One region of the Priestia megaterium genome, then DNA from elsewhere that is predicted to be linked to it. Evidence: riboswitches for the same ligand, from Rfam matches in the RefSeq annotation. Region 1 holds a riboswitch; each other region holds the start of a gene.
What was found. A riboswitch is a leader RNA that binds a small molecule or an ion and turns the genes downstream of it on or off. The one in region 1 is predicted to bind cyclic di-AMP.
Positions count from the first base shown of each region.

Region 1 (3,329 bases):
CTTTTAAATGACTCAATAATGCAGAAGACATCTCCACGTGAGAAAGGGCGATGTGTGAAATCGTTTTGGCATAAGGTGTAATTTCGTTAATAAATTGCTCGAGTACGTGCAGGTGAGGAAGCTGAAGCTTTGTAATGAAGCAAGCCTGTCCGGCGATGCGTTCACAGAATAAAGCATAGGGATACTGAGAAATAAATCGTTTAAAACGCTCGTGCTCTCCGTTTTTCATGGTTACTTCAATAAAACACGAGACGGGCAACTGCAGCTTTTCATAATCAATATCGATTGTATATCCTTTTATAATACCAAAGCTCTCTAGCTGTCTTACTCGCTCTGCCACTGAAGGAGGAGACAGGTTAATTTGTTTTCCTAGCTCTCTTAAGGAAAGACGGCTGTTTTGCTGCAGTGCCTGCAAAATCGATAAATCAATTTCATCAATTTTCAATTGAAAACCTTCTTTCATATTAATGTTTCATTTGATTAGTAACAGCAGATAATATGTTTTATTTGTTATCTGAAATCTCCATTTTTCTTACTATAATAATTAAAAAGGAGTGAGTAAAAAATGGCAAGAGTTTTGTTAACAAACGAAGAGGGAACAAATTTTGAAAAAGCACTGAATTTAATTCCAGATGTAAAAAGGTTGTATGATGAGCTATACGACAAGCTTTGGAACAGTGATATAATAAAAAGAGAGACTAAGGAAAAAATCAGGCTTTATCTAGCAGGTGTTAACGGCTGTGAGACGTGTATGAGCATGTCATATGTAGGCGATAAGACGCTTAATCAAAAAGTGTTAAGAGAAAAAGAGCTGGAAGAAAAAGATCGACTGCTGTTTCGATTTATAGATGTATACCGAGTGCGTCCAAGGGATTTGACGGATGCTGATATGGATCAATTAAAGAAATTTTACAGTGATACGCAGCTATTAGAGCTTTTGGCTGTTATTAATTTGTTTGATCAATTTCACAAACTGATTGTCAGTTTAGATTTATATGATTTTTGCAGTTTGCAGCGCAAGTGATGTCTTCCCTAAAAATATCTTGACAGACAAAATCCACAGGAGTAAGATAGCTTTCGTGAAGTGAAACGTATCATGAATCGAATCGATTATTCTAAAAAATAGATCATAGACATTTGAATAAAAATCGCTTAATCCATTACGGAGCGGAGGACCCATTATTTACGCACATATTGTGCTCCGGGGTGAATCCTTAAAAAGGTAGGGTTACTCTTAAAACCCGAACCCGACAGCTAACTTCGCAAGCGTTTTGAGGGGGAAGAGTGTGAAAAAACACAGGAGCCTTCCTGTGTTTTTTTGCGCTTTTTTTAAGAAAAACATGTAATTTTTTAGAAAAAGTATAAGCTAAGAGAACACACAGCAGTTGAAGAAAGGAATAAATACATTATGAAAAAACAGTTTGCTGTATTGGGATTAGGTCGTTTTGGAGGCAGTTTGGTTGAAGAGTTTGCTAATTTGGATGTGGATGTGCTCGCTATTGACCGCAATCAGGAGGTAGTAAAGAAATATAGCAACTCAGCTACATATGTCGTGCAAGCGAACGCAATTGATGAAGCTAGCTTAAAAGGGCTAGGCATTCGTAACGTTGATCATGCTCTTATTTCGTTTGGAGACGATATCGAAGCAAGCGTGCTTGCAACGATGCTTTTAAAAGATATGGGCGTTAAGCAAGTATGGGTAAAAGCGGTGAATATGTATCATCAAAAAGTGCTGGAGAAAATAGGAGCGGACAAAGTCATTCATCCTGAGCGCGATATTGCGAAGCGGATTGCTCATCACGTGGTGTCAGAAAAAATTATTGACTATATTGAACTGTCTAAAGACTATAGTATTGTTGAAATTGTCGCTTCTAAGAAACTTCATAATAAAACGCTGTTTGATTTAAATATTCGTGCAAAGTACGGCTGTAATATTATCGGTTTTCAGCGAAAAGACGGGGAAATGGTGATTTCGCCTACGGCGCATGAAACAATTGAACAAGGAGATATGCTGATTGTTATCGGACATAATCGCGATTTAAACCGTTTTGAAGAAGAAGGAGTTTAACTTATGAAAAAAAAAATTGTTAGGCTTACGCCGCCGCAGCTGCTTGTCTCCATTTTTGGCGGAGGAATTATTATTGGTGCTCTTTTATTAATGATGCCTTTTTCTACTACTGAGCCAATCCGGTGGGTAGACGCCCTTTTTACATCTACTTCCGCTATGACAGTGACCGGCTTAGCCGTCGTAGATACAGGTACGCGTTTTACCGTCATCGGTCAAACGATTATTATGCTGTTAATTCAAATAGGCGGTCTTGGCATTATGTCATTTGCCGTGCTGATTTTTATGATGCTAGGTAAAAAAATTGGATTTAAAGAGCGTATGCTCGTTCAGCAGGCATTAAATCAAACGAGCGTCGGCGGAGTTGTCCTGCTAGTTAAAAGGCTGTTTATCTTTTCATTTTTAATTGAGTTTGTTGCACTTATCTTTTTAGCGATACGCTGGGTTCCGGAATTCGGATGGTCTAAGGGGCTATTCTTTAGCTTGTTTCATTCAATTTCAGCTTTTAATAACGCAGGGTTCGGACTATTATCTGACAGCTTAGTTCAGTATGTAGGAGATCCCGTTATTAACATAACGATTTCCTTTTTGTTTATTATTGGTGGGTTAGGATTTACCGTTCTTGCTGATATGTGGGTAAAAAAATCGTATAAAAAACTAACGCTGCATTCAAAAATTATGATTATCAGCACGTTTGCCATTAACGTGATTGCCATGCTTTTTATTTTTTTCTTAGAGTACGGCAATTCACATACACTTGGAAGTTTGTCATTAGGAGACAAAGTGTGGGCGTCTTATTTTCAAGCGGTAACAACACGCACAGCAGGTTTTAATAGTATCGATATAGGAAGTCTACATGATTCCACCATATTTTTAATGGTTATGTTAATGTTCATAGGTGCAGGGAGTGCGTCAACAGGAGGAGGTATTAAACTAACAACGTTTGTGGTGATTGTCTTTTCTGTATGGGCATTTTTACGAAGCAGGGAAGATATTGTGCTGTTAAAGAGACGGCTTCTTCCTCTTCATGTGTTTAAGGCACTAGCCATTACGATGATTTCGATTATGTTTGTGTTTGGGGCCATTTTTCTATTAAATATCTCAGAAAACCTGCCGTTTATAAAAATTATGTTTGAAGTGGTTTCTGCGTTTGGAACAGTGGGGTTATCGATGGGAGCAACTCCTGAGCTTTCATACTTTGGACGCGTGATTATTATCTTTATCATGTTTTTAGGAAAAGTGGGGCCATTAACCCTTGCGTTTT
Region 1 is NZ_CP023317.1:3,669,283-3,672,611, reverse strand. Features, by position in the region: gene CEQ83_RS18850 (Lrp/AsnC family transcriptional regulator) at 1-445, opposite strand, end outside; gene CEQ83_RS18845 (carboxymuconolactone decarboxylase family protein) at 566-1,024, shown strand; cyclic di-AMP (ydaO/yuaA leader) riboswitch at 1,140-1,284, shown strand; gene CEQ83_RS18840 (potassium channel family protein) at 1,409-2,068, shown strand; gene CEQ83_RS18835 (TrkH family potassium uptake protein) at 2,072-3,329, shown strand, end outside.

Region 2 (3,329 bases), 190 kb from region 1:
AAGCGGAATAGGTGAGACTCCGCAGTAGCGCACGCGACGAGGAGGCTCACCAGCCCCCCCGCGGAAAGCGAAGCCTTGCACGGAATTCAACAGCGATGTAACAAGCCATCCATACTAGCGCATTTATCCCATTTGTTCGTTTTGAGTTTGAAGTGATTTCGTTATGTCTCAATCTCCTTTTTTAGTAATTTTTCACTAAGTAGGCTAGTATACGTAGCACTTTTTTCCCTCATGCATATGTTAACAATAAGGAGGGACAAGTAATATGAAAAAAATTTATCTTGATGCAGGACATGGTGGGGCAGATGCAGGAGCAGTTGGAGCGAATGGACTGTATGAAAAAAACTTAGTGTTAAAAATTCAACAATATTTAATAAGCTATTTAAATAGCACTTACAGTGACTTTACGATTAAAACCACCCGTACCACAGATACTTTTTTATCGTTATCTCAGCGCGCTTCTCAAGCTAATTCGTGGGGGGCAGATGCATTTATGTCTATTCACGTAAATGCCGGTGGAGGAACAGGATACGAAGATTATGTTTATAGAAGCGCTAGCAATGCTAGTAAAACGTTTCAATCGATTGTGCACGGGCAAGTACAGCCAACGCTGCTGTCGTATAATCATCCGAATCGTGGACGAAAATCGGCCAATTATGCGGTGCTTCGCTTAACAAATATGCCTGCAGTACTAACTGAAATAGCTTTTATTGATAGGAGCGCCGATGCAGCACTTCTTCAAAATGAAGCTTTTTTAAAAAGCATGGGTGAATCGTATGCAAAAGGAATTGCCGTATATTTAAATTTACCTCGTCGTGCAGTTCCAAATCCATCGCCATCTCCAACACCGACACCAAATCCATCACCTTCTGAACCAGGTGAAAAAACGTATACAATTAAGCAAGGAGATACGCTGTACAGTATTGCACAGAAGTACGGCATAACAGTACAGGAGCTTCAAGAAGCGAATACAGGGCTTTCTGATCCTTTAACACTACAGGTTGGAAAAACAATTGTTATTCCTTCAGGAACTTCACCAACACCTACTCCAACACCACCTTCTGAACAATATCCACTTCCCAATGGAATTTTAAAACAAGGCGATTCTGGAGAAGCAGTGAAACAGCTTCAAAGAGCATTAAACGCGGTTAGTTTTAAAGTAGGGTCAGTAGACGGAATATATGGAGTACAAACGAAAGATGCAGTCAGACGTTTTCAGCTTGTGTATCTTCCTTATGATGTAGATGGCATTTATGGTCCTCAAACGAAAAACAAGCTAGCAGCCGTTTTAAAAGCAAAAAGTTAAAGAAAGCAGGTCTTCTGTAAGCAGGCAGAAGGCCTTTTGTTTTCCCCTTAAAAGCGCCTTAAGTACTATTTTATCGTTTACGTAAAATAATGCTTTACAAACCATTTGTACGGGAGTATATTATCTAAGAACAAAGGATAGTTATGAAAGAAACATGTTATCGATCATACTCTTTAACCGAAAATTATATTGACCTGTTATCGCTTAATTCGTCAGAAGTGGGGGACCCAAATTTGTGCATTGTCACTTGGGGTGAATCCTTTTTTTTAAAAGGTAGGGCTACTCTCATAGCCCGAATCCGACAGCTAACCCCATAAGCGTTTTGGAGAGGAGGTTTAAGCTGTGTAAAAACGCTGAGAACCCTTAGTGTTTTTTTTGTGCGCTTTTTTAACATAAAAAGGTATTTTTTAGGGATAATATCACTTATTCATGAACTTGTAACGGAGCTTAGCAACGAACAGTGAATAGTAGCTAAGCAATCATCGGAGGGAAATTACGTGAACTATTCAGTTCTCAAGAGATTATTGATTGGAAAGCCGCTCAAAACAAAAGAGTTAGGCGATCAAAAGCTTAGTAAGCTTAAAGCGCTGGCTATTTTATCATCAGATGCCTTATCTTCAGTGGCTTATGGAACAGAACAGATTTTGATTGTCCTTGCAACAGTGGGCGTGCTTGCCTATTGGTATTCGATTCCAATTGCGATTGGGGTATTGGTGCTGCTGACGGCTTTAATTCTTTCATATCGTCAAATTATTTATGCGTATCCGCAAGGCGGAGGAGCTTATATTGTTTCGAAAACCAATTTAGGAGAAAATCCTGGACTTATCGCTGGGGGATCACTGTTAGTAGATTATATTTTAACAGTTGCCGTGAGTGTTTCAGCAGGAACCGATGCTTTAACTTCGGCTTTTCCAACGCTGCATCACTATAACGTAGTAATTGCGTGTTTGCTGGTGATTTTTATTACGGTTTTAAATTTACGAGGTGTAACAGAATCCGCTTCTGTCTTAGCTTATCCGGTTTATTTATTTGTTATTGCTCTTATTTTGTTAATAGCGGTGGGCTTCTTCAAAATAGTGACAGGTCAAGTTTCACCTGAGCTTCATACATCTCTCGGTACCGTGGTGCCAGGTATTAGTTTGTTTTTATTATTAAAAGCTTTTTCATCAGGCTGTTCGGCATTGACTGGTGTAGAAGCTATTTCAAATGCAGTGCCTAACTTTAAAGATCCAGGTGCAAAAAATGCTGTTCATACATTAATGCTGATGGGCGGTATTTTAGCCGTTTTATTTTCTGGCATCACGTTTTTAGCTTATTGGCTTGGCATTTCTCCAAAAGCAGATGAAACGGTTGTATCACAAATTGCATCGAGTGTATTTGGACGAAATGGATTTTATTATTTTATTCAAGGTACCACAGCTCTGATTTTAGTGCTAGCGGCGAATACAGGTTTTTCAGCTTTCCCTTTGCTTGCCGTAAACTTATCGTCTGATAAATACATGCCAAGAATGTTTCAAATTCGCGGCGATCGACTAGGCTATTCAAATGGAATTGTGACCCTTGGAATTGCTTCTATTGTCTTACTTGTCGCCTTTAAAGGAGCGACGGAACAATTAATTCCTCTTTATGCAGTTGGAGTGTTCATTCCATTTACGCTTTCTCAAACAGGCATGATTGTCAAATGGCTTAGAGAAAAGCCGGCCGGCTGGCAAGGAAAGCTAACCATTAACTTAATTGGTGCCCTCATTACCTTAACGGTGCTAATCATTTTGTTTACAACGAAGTTTTCACAAGTATGGTCCGTGCTCGTTTTCTTACCGGTTATCGTTTATATTTTTCATCGCATTCATACGCATTATGAAGCGGTAGGAGAGCAGCTTCGTATTAAGCAAGGAGAAAAGATTGGAAAGCTTGAAGGAAGTGTGGTCATTGTTCCTGTAGCAGGAATGACAAAGGTAGTGGAAAATTCATTGAACTATGCAAGAACGATTGGTGATACCGTTATTGCGGTGCACGTTGCTTT
Region 2 is NZ_CP023317.1:3,859,102-3,862,430, reverse strand. Features, by position in the region: gene CEQ83_RS19795 (N-acetylmuramoyl-L-alanine amidase) at 266-1,306, shown strand; cyclic di-AMP (ydaO/yuaA leader) riboswitch at 1,498-1,641, shown strand; gene CEQ83_RS19790 (APC family permease) at 1,804-3,329, shown strand, end outside.
Region 2: linked by a shared signal. The riboswitch ahead of CEQ83_RS19790 (APC family permease) and the one ahead of CEQ83_RS18840 (potassium channel family protein) in region 1 are both predicted to bind cyclic di-AMP.

Region 3 (3,329 bases), 680 kb from region 1:
GACAGTGAAAAATGGGATATCCATTATGTCGGTTCTCACAATGGTATTGAGAAAGAATTAATTACAAAATTAAACGTTCCATATCATGCGATTTCAAGCGGGAAGCTGCGTCGATATGTAGATATGGAAAATGTAAAAGATGTATTTCGAGTAGCAAAAGGGGTTGGCGATGCACGTCGCGTGCTGAAAAAACTAAAGCCTTCTCTTGTTTTTTCAAAAGGCGGTTTCGTCACAGTTCCTGTGGTAATGGCTGCTAAATCTTTAAACATTCCCGTGTTCATTCATGAAAGTGATTTAACACCGGGACTGGCAAATAAAATTGCGCAGAAATTTGCCACTAAAATTTTTACTTCTTTTGATGAAGCCGCAAACTACTTTCCAAAAGAAAAAGTGCAGGTTGTTGGTTCACCTATTCGAAAAGAGCTATTTAGCGGAAGCGCAGCGAACGGGGAAAGCTGGCTACGCTTTTATGATAAGCGCCCCATTTTAACGATTATGGGCGGAAGTTTAGGAGCACGCCGTATTAATGAAATCGTTCGAGAGTCTTTGCCTGAACTGCAAAAGAAATTCCAAATTGTACACCTTTGCGGAAAAGGCAATATTGATACAAGCCTTGAAAAAGAGTCAGGATACCGTCAGTTAGAATACGTAAACGAACAGCTTCCTGATGTTCTAGCGGCAACTGATTATGTGATTACACGCGGTGGATCCAATGCCATTTTTGAGTTTTTAGCTCTTCATAAACCGATGATGATTATTCCTTTATCAAAAGCACAGAGTCGCGGAGATCAAATTTTAAATGCACAATCTTTTAAGAAAAAAGGCTACTGTATGGTTGTAGAAGAAGAACAGTTAACAAAAGAATTGTTTTTACGTGAAGTAAGTGAGCTTCAGCAGCAGGCAAGTACAATGAAGCGTACAATGCGTGAAGCAACAAAAACGGATGCTATTTCAATTCTTGTAAATGAAATTGAGAAAATGAGCTAAAAAAAGCGTTCTTATCTCCTCGATAAGAACGCTTTTTTTCTTCTGGAATTATTATTTTAAAATAATGAATAAATATAGAAAAATAAAGCTTTTAAAATTTCAAAAAATGTTGTTGACAGTAAATTTTAACAGGAGTAAGATTACTCTCATGAAACGTTCCACTGTGAAACGCTGAGTCTTTTCTGAAAGAGAAGGAAAGAGCGGAGGACCCAATTATCAGGGGTGAATCTCTTAATTGAGTAGGGTTACTTTCTTGACCCGAACCCGTCAGCTAACTTCGTAAGCGTTAAGAGAGAGGATGGTGTAATCGTGGTCGTTTTCTATAACAGCGGATAGTACGCTCCTTTCAAAATATAGGTGAAAGGAGCGTCAGGATGCATTTATCTAAGCAAATGATTCAAATGATTGAATATCGGGCAATGTGCGACCAGCAATCTTTTGATCTAGCAAACCGCTATTTGTCTACGTTAGCTAATCAAAGTTTTAAACGCAGCAGTAAAAGTCATCATTAAGTCTAAAAATTAAATAACAAATATACGCTTAATCAATTATGAGCGGGGGACCCAATATTTTGTACGTATGTACTAGGGGTGAATCTCTTAACTGAGTAGGGTTACTTCCATAACCCGAATCCGACAGCTAACTCCGTAAGCGTTTTGGGAGTAAAAAATTCGTGTCAATCACGGCTTATTTGTCGTGCATTAAACCGCGGAAGAGAACTCTCTTCTGCGGTTTTTTAGTGGAAAAAAATAGCATCACGTCTCGCGGTTAGCTTTTTTGGACGTGATGCTTTATGAAAAGAAACCGTCACTAAACTTAGAAGCTATCATTTTTGTCAGGAAACAGTTAGGAGGAAGCAACTTGGATATGATGATGCTTGGAACGCTTGCCTTATTAGCGACTGCTATGTACGGAATTATTCGCTGGTCGTCTCATGTAGTAGACGACAGAGAGGAGAAGTGAACATGTCGTTCATTTTGTCAGGTATTTCAGTTCTCGTTTTAATTTATTTAGTATATGTACTGTTAAATCCAGAACAATTTTAATAAGCGGAGGAATAAAAAGTGGGGATTTTTCTACTATCAGTTGCGCTGCTGCTTGTTTTTGTAGCGCTTATTGCAAAGCCCGTAGGTATTTATATAGCGAATGTGTTTTCAAACGATAAAAACACTAGCTTGATAGGAAAGATAGAAACGGTGATGTTTAAAGCAGCAGGAATTAAAGGGCTTAATCAGACGTGGAAGCAATATGCATTTGCTCTTGTTTTGGCGAATACGTTTATGATTTTTGTGGTGTACCTTATCTTCCGGTTTCAAGGGGTACTGCCGTTTAACCCAAGCCACATCAAAGGAATGGATCCGGCACTTGCTTTTAACACGGCCATTAGTTTTATGACAAATACGAACTTGCAGCACTACAGCGGCGAATCAGGATTGTCCTATTTCTCGCAGATGGCCGCCATTGTATTTATGATGTTTGCTGCACCAGCAACGGCACTTGCAGTAGCAATCGCTTTTATTCGTGGGCTGGCAGGGAAAGAAATGGGAAACTTTTTTGTTGATTTTGTAAAGTCAATTACGCGTATTTTACTTCCTATCGCTTTTATAACAGGCATTTTATTTATGTTTTTAGGTGTCCCTCAAACGTTAAGCGGAACGGTTACTGCCCATACAATAGAAGGGGCAACACAGCAAATAGCAAGGGGACCAGTTGCTTCTTTTCTTTCAATTAAAGAGCTAGGAAACAACGGAGGGGGATTTTTTGGTGTCAATTCAGCTCATCCATTTGAAAATCCTAACGCGTTGAGCAATGTATTACAAATCGTCCTTATGCTTTTATTGCCAACAGCACTTCCTTTCACATACGGAAAAATGATCGGAAAGCGTAAGCAAGGCCGCATTTTGTTTGTAGCGATGAGTATGCTGTTTATCGTTATTTTAAGCACAGCGTTCGTAACAGAGTGGGGTGGCAATCCAAGACTTGATGCTTTTCATTTGAACGAAGCGAACGGTTATATGGAAGGGAAAGAAGTCCGTTTTGGTGTCGGCATGTCGACGCTTTACGCCATCGTGACGACAGCAAGTGAAACAGGTGCAGTCAACACCATGCACGATACTCTTACGCCTCTTACCGGGTTGTTAACGCTTGGAAATATGATGTTAAATACCGTATTCGGCGGTGTCGGAGCAGGATTTATGAATGTCATGATGTACGTCATTATCGCCGTATTTTTATCAGGTTTAATGGTTGGAAGAACACCAGAATACGTAGGTAAAAAAATTGAAGGAAAAGAAATGAAGCTAATCGCCGTGACGCTTATTTTGCAACCGCTGCTAATTTTA
Region 3 is NZ_CP023317.1:2,986,001-2,989,329, reverse strand. Features, by position in the region: gene CEQ83_RS15045 (undecaprenyldiphospho-muramoylpentapeptide beta-N-acetylglucosaminyltransferase) at 1-987, shown strand, start outside; cyclic di-AMP (ydaO/yuaA leader) riboswitch at 1,147-1,289, shown strand; gene CEQ83_RS15040 (hypothetical protein) at 1,362-1,499, shown strand; cyclic di-AMP (ydaO/yuaA leader) riboswitch at 1,515-1,655, shown strand; gene kdpF (K(+)-transporting ATPase subunit F) at 1,953-2,033, shown strand; gene kdpA (potassium-transporting ATPase subunit KdpA) at 2,058-3,329, shown strand, end outside.
Region 3: linked by a shared signal. The riboswitch ahead of kdpF (K(+)-transporting ATPase subunit F) and the one ahead of CEQ83_RS18840 (potassium channel family protein) in region 1 are both predicted to bind cyclic di-AMP.

Region 4 (3,329 bases), 130 kb from region 1:
TTAAAGCTATTGCGTGCCCAAGTGCGTCATTTAGGAACAGAGCAAAATTTAGAAATTTTAAAAAGCATTTATGAATACTTAAAAGAAAAAATTGATATGCAGTATAAAACGGAAGTAGCCGATTTAATAACAGAAAAAGAAGATGGTCAGCATATCGTGCGCGGTATTGAATTGAAGAATGGTGACAGAATTACGGCTGATAAAGTCGTGGTTTCACCAGGTCGAGACGGCTCGAAGTGGATGAGCGACTTACTAAAAAAACGCCGTTTGAAAATGATTAACAATCAAGTAGACATCGGTGTTCGAGTAGAAACATCTAACGTTGTTATGGAAGAAATCAACAAGCACTTGTACGAAGGGAAATTTATTTACAATACGTCTGTAGGTACAAGAGTCAGAACGTTCTGCAGCAATCCTTCAGGGCATGTGGTAGTAGAGAATCATTCAGGGATTATGTTAGCAAATGGACACGCATACAAAGATCCGAAGCTTGGAAGTCAAAATACGAACTTTGCGCTGCTTGTTTCTCATAAATTTTCGGATCCATTTGATCAGCCGAACGAATATGCGCACGAAGTATCAAGATTAGCTAATATGCTGTCAAACGGAGGCTTAGTTGTTCAAAAGTATGGAGATATTTTAAAGGGGCGCCGTTCAACAGCGAATCGAATTAAAGAAGGCTTTTTAGAACCAACGTTAAAAGAAGCTGTCCCTGGTGATTTGGGTTTAGTGCTTCCATACAATACAATGAAAAGCTTAATTGAAATGACAGAAGCACTGGATCATGTAACGCCTGGGTTAGCATCTGAACATACGCTGTTTTACGGTGTGGAAGCGAAATTTTACTCCGCCCGTCCGAAGTTAAACGATAAGTTTGAAACTGAAATTTCCGGTTTATACGTGGGAGGAGACGGAGCTGGTATTACGCGAGGACTCGCGCAGGCAAGTGCGTGTGGTGTGTGGGTAGCGCGTGACATTGTTGAAAAATTAAAGAATCGTAAAGCAAGTTCTGAACCTGTTACTGTATAAAAAAAGAGGCCGTCACGGCCTCTTTTTTTTATGGGTTAAATAACGAGAGGGAATAAGTAAAAAGTAAAGAACTTGTACCGCTCCAACTCCGATAGTTTTATATGATAATTACCCGCTCCTTTTTTAAAAGATAGTAGGAAATCTATACTTCTATCTTGAGCAGAATTAAGTAGAATAAGGGGAATTGATAATGTCGATTTCTTCGCATCAATAAAGTCAGTGAAATTTTAGGGAGTGTATATCAAGCAGTACAAGGATAAAATCAACAGTTGGAAAGAGTTATTTTTTTGATAAGTAAAATATTTATGGAAGCAGTAAAGTACATGGATATTAGAATAATTATACATATTTATGAATGATATTAATGAGAAGAAAGTTCACTTTATAAACTATTTTTTGAATTAATTTTTTATTCATTAGATTGTAAGTCTTGTTAAATAGGTGTTTTTGGTTTATTGAAATATGGTGTAAATATTTTAAAATATAACAATTCTCAACTTTTTACGATAAAATCATGCATTATTTTTGAATAAAAACTTGACAGGAATACATAAAATGAATTTTAATTAAAGTAACAATTATTATCATGCAAAAATATTAAAGAAAATTATTTGCTTAATCTCTTTTGTTTTATAAGAGAACGGAGGACCCATATTTGTGCGTAATGTACTTGGGGTGAATCTTGAATGAATCAAGTAGGGTAACTCACGTACCCGAATCCGACAGCTAACTCCGTAAGCATTCAGTGAGGGAATAACAGGTCTATGAAACCATGATATTCTCATGGTTTTTTGTATAGCTAAAAATATTCCTAAACTATTAATCTGAAAATTTTTAATATATTGTATATTTTGAGTGTTATCACCCTCAATGCATGGTAAAATAAGTATAGTAGTTAGAATCATTCTAATATAATTTATTTATGGGAGGTAAATCTATGAAGCTATCGACAAAGATCATTATCGCGCTAATTGCTGGTGCTGTTGTAGGAGTGTTGATTAATGCTTTTGCTCCAAGTGCTTTTGCTCCGCTGGACAAGTACTTGTTTACGCCGCTTGGGCAAATTTTCTTAAGCTTAATTAAAATGCTTGTTGTACCAATTGTGTTTTTCTCTATCACGTTAGGCGTAGCAGGTTTAGGAGATCCTAAAAAACTGGGAAGAATCGGGGCAAAAACAGTTTCGTACTTCCTAGTGACAACAACCGTTGCTATTGTAATTGGTTTATTATTAGCGTTTGTTATTAAACCAGGAACATTTGGATCTTTTGATACACAAAACGCTTCTTTTAAAGCTGAAAAAGCACCGCCGGTTGGAGAGACATTCTTAAATATGATTCCAGTCAATCCAATCCAAGCGATGGCTGAAGGGAATATGCTTCAACTTATCGTTTTCTCTATCTTTATCGGTTTTGGTATTACGATGCTTGGAAGTAAAACCAAAGGGCTTTATAATTTACTCGAGCAAGGCAATGAATTGATGATGTACCTTGTAAATCTAGTGATGAAGTTTGCTCCTTACGGAACATTTGGGCTTCTTGCAACAGCGGTTGGAAGTCAAGGCTGGCAGGCAATTAAAGCGATGGGGCTTTACATGATTGTAGTCGTGCTCGCACTGTTCATCCATTCGATTGTAACATATGGGGGGTCAGTCGCTCTTATGGCCAGACGTAACCCTATTGAATTTTTTAAAGGTTTTGCTCCTGCGATGACAGTTGGATTCAGTACATCAAGCAGTAGTGCAACGCTTCCGATTTCAATGAATGTGGCTCAAAAAAATCTTCGTGTCCCGGAGTCCATCAGCAGTTTTGTTCAGCCGTTAGGTGCTACCATCAACATGGATGGAACAGCAATTATGCAAGGTGTCGCGACTATTTTTATTGCGCAAGTATACGGCGTTGACCTGTCGCTGGGTGCTCTTGTGACGGTTGTATTAACAGCGGTGCTTGCTAGTATTGGTACAGCAGGCGTGCCGGGAGTTGGTCTCATTATGCTAGCGATGGTACTGAGTTCGGTTGGCCTGCCTGTAGCAGGTATCGGATTGATTATCGGGATTGATCGCTTGCTTGATATGCTTCGTACATCTGTAAATATTACGGGAGACGCTGCGTGTGCCGTTATTGTGGCTGAGTCAGAAGCAAAGCGTATCGATAAATCTGTAACGCAATCAGCTTAATATGTGTAAAAGCTCTAGCTATATGCTAGGGCTTTTTTTATTGGCAAGAAACTCTTCTTTTCAGCATACAGTTTAATAAGAGTATGTGTTTGAAAGGAGAGTGCGGAAATGAATAAGACCCATGTGA
Region 4 is NZ_CP023317.1:3,802,955-3,806,283, reverse strand. Features, by position in the region: gene CEQ83_RS19530 (NAD(P)/FAD-dependent oxidoreductase) at 1-1,029, shown strand, start outside; cyclic di-AMP (ydaO/yuaA leader) riboswitch at 1,632-1,786, shown strand; gene CEQ83_RS19525 (dicarboxylate/amino acid:cation symporter) at 1,967-3,202, shown strand; gene CEQ83_RS19520 (aspartate aminotransferase family protein) at 3,311-3,329, shown strand, end outside.
Region 4: linked by a shared signal. The riboswitch ahead of CEQ83_RS19525 (dicarboxylate/amino acid:cation symporter) and the one ahead of CEQ83_RS18840 (potassium channel family protein) in region 1 are both predicted to bind cyclic di-AMP.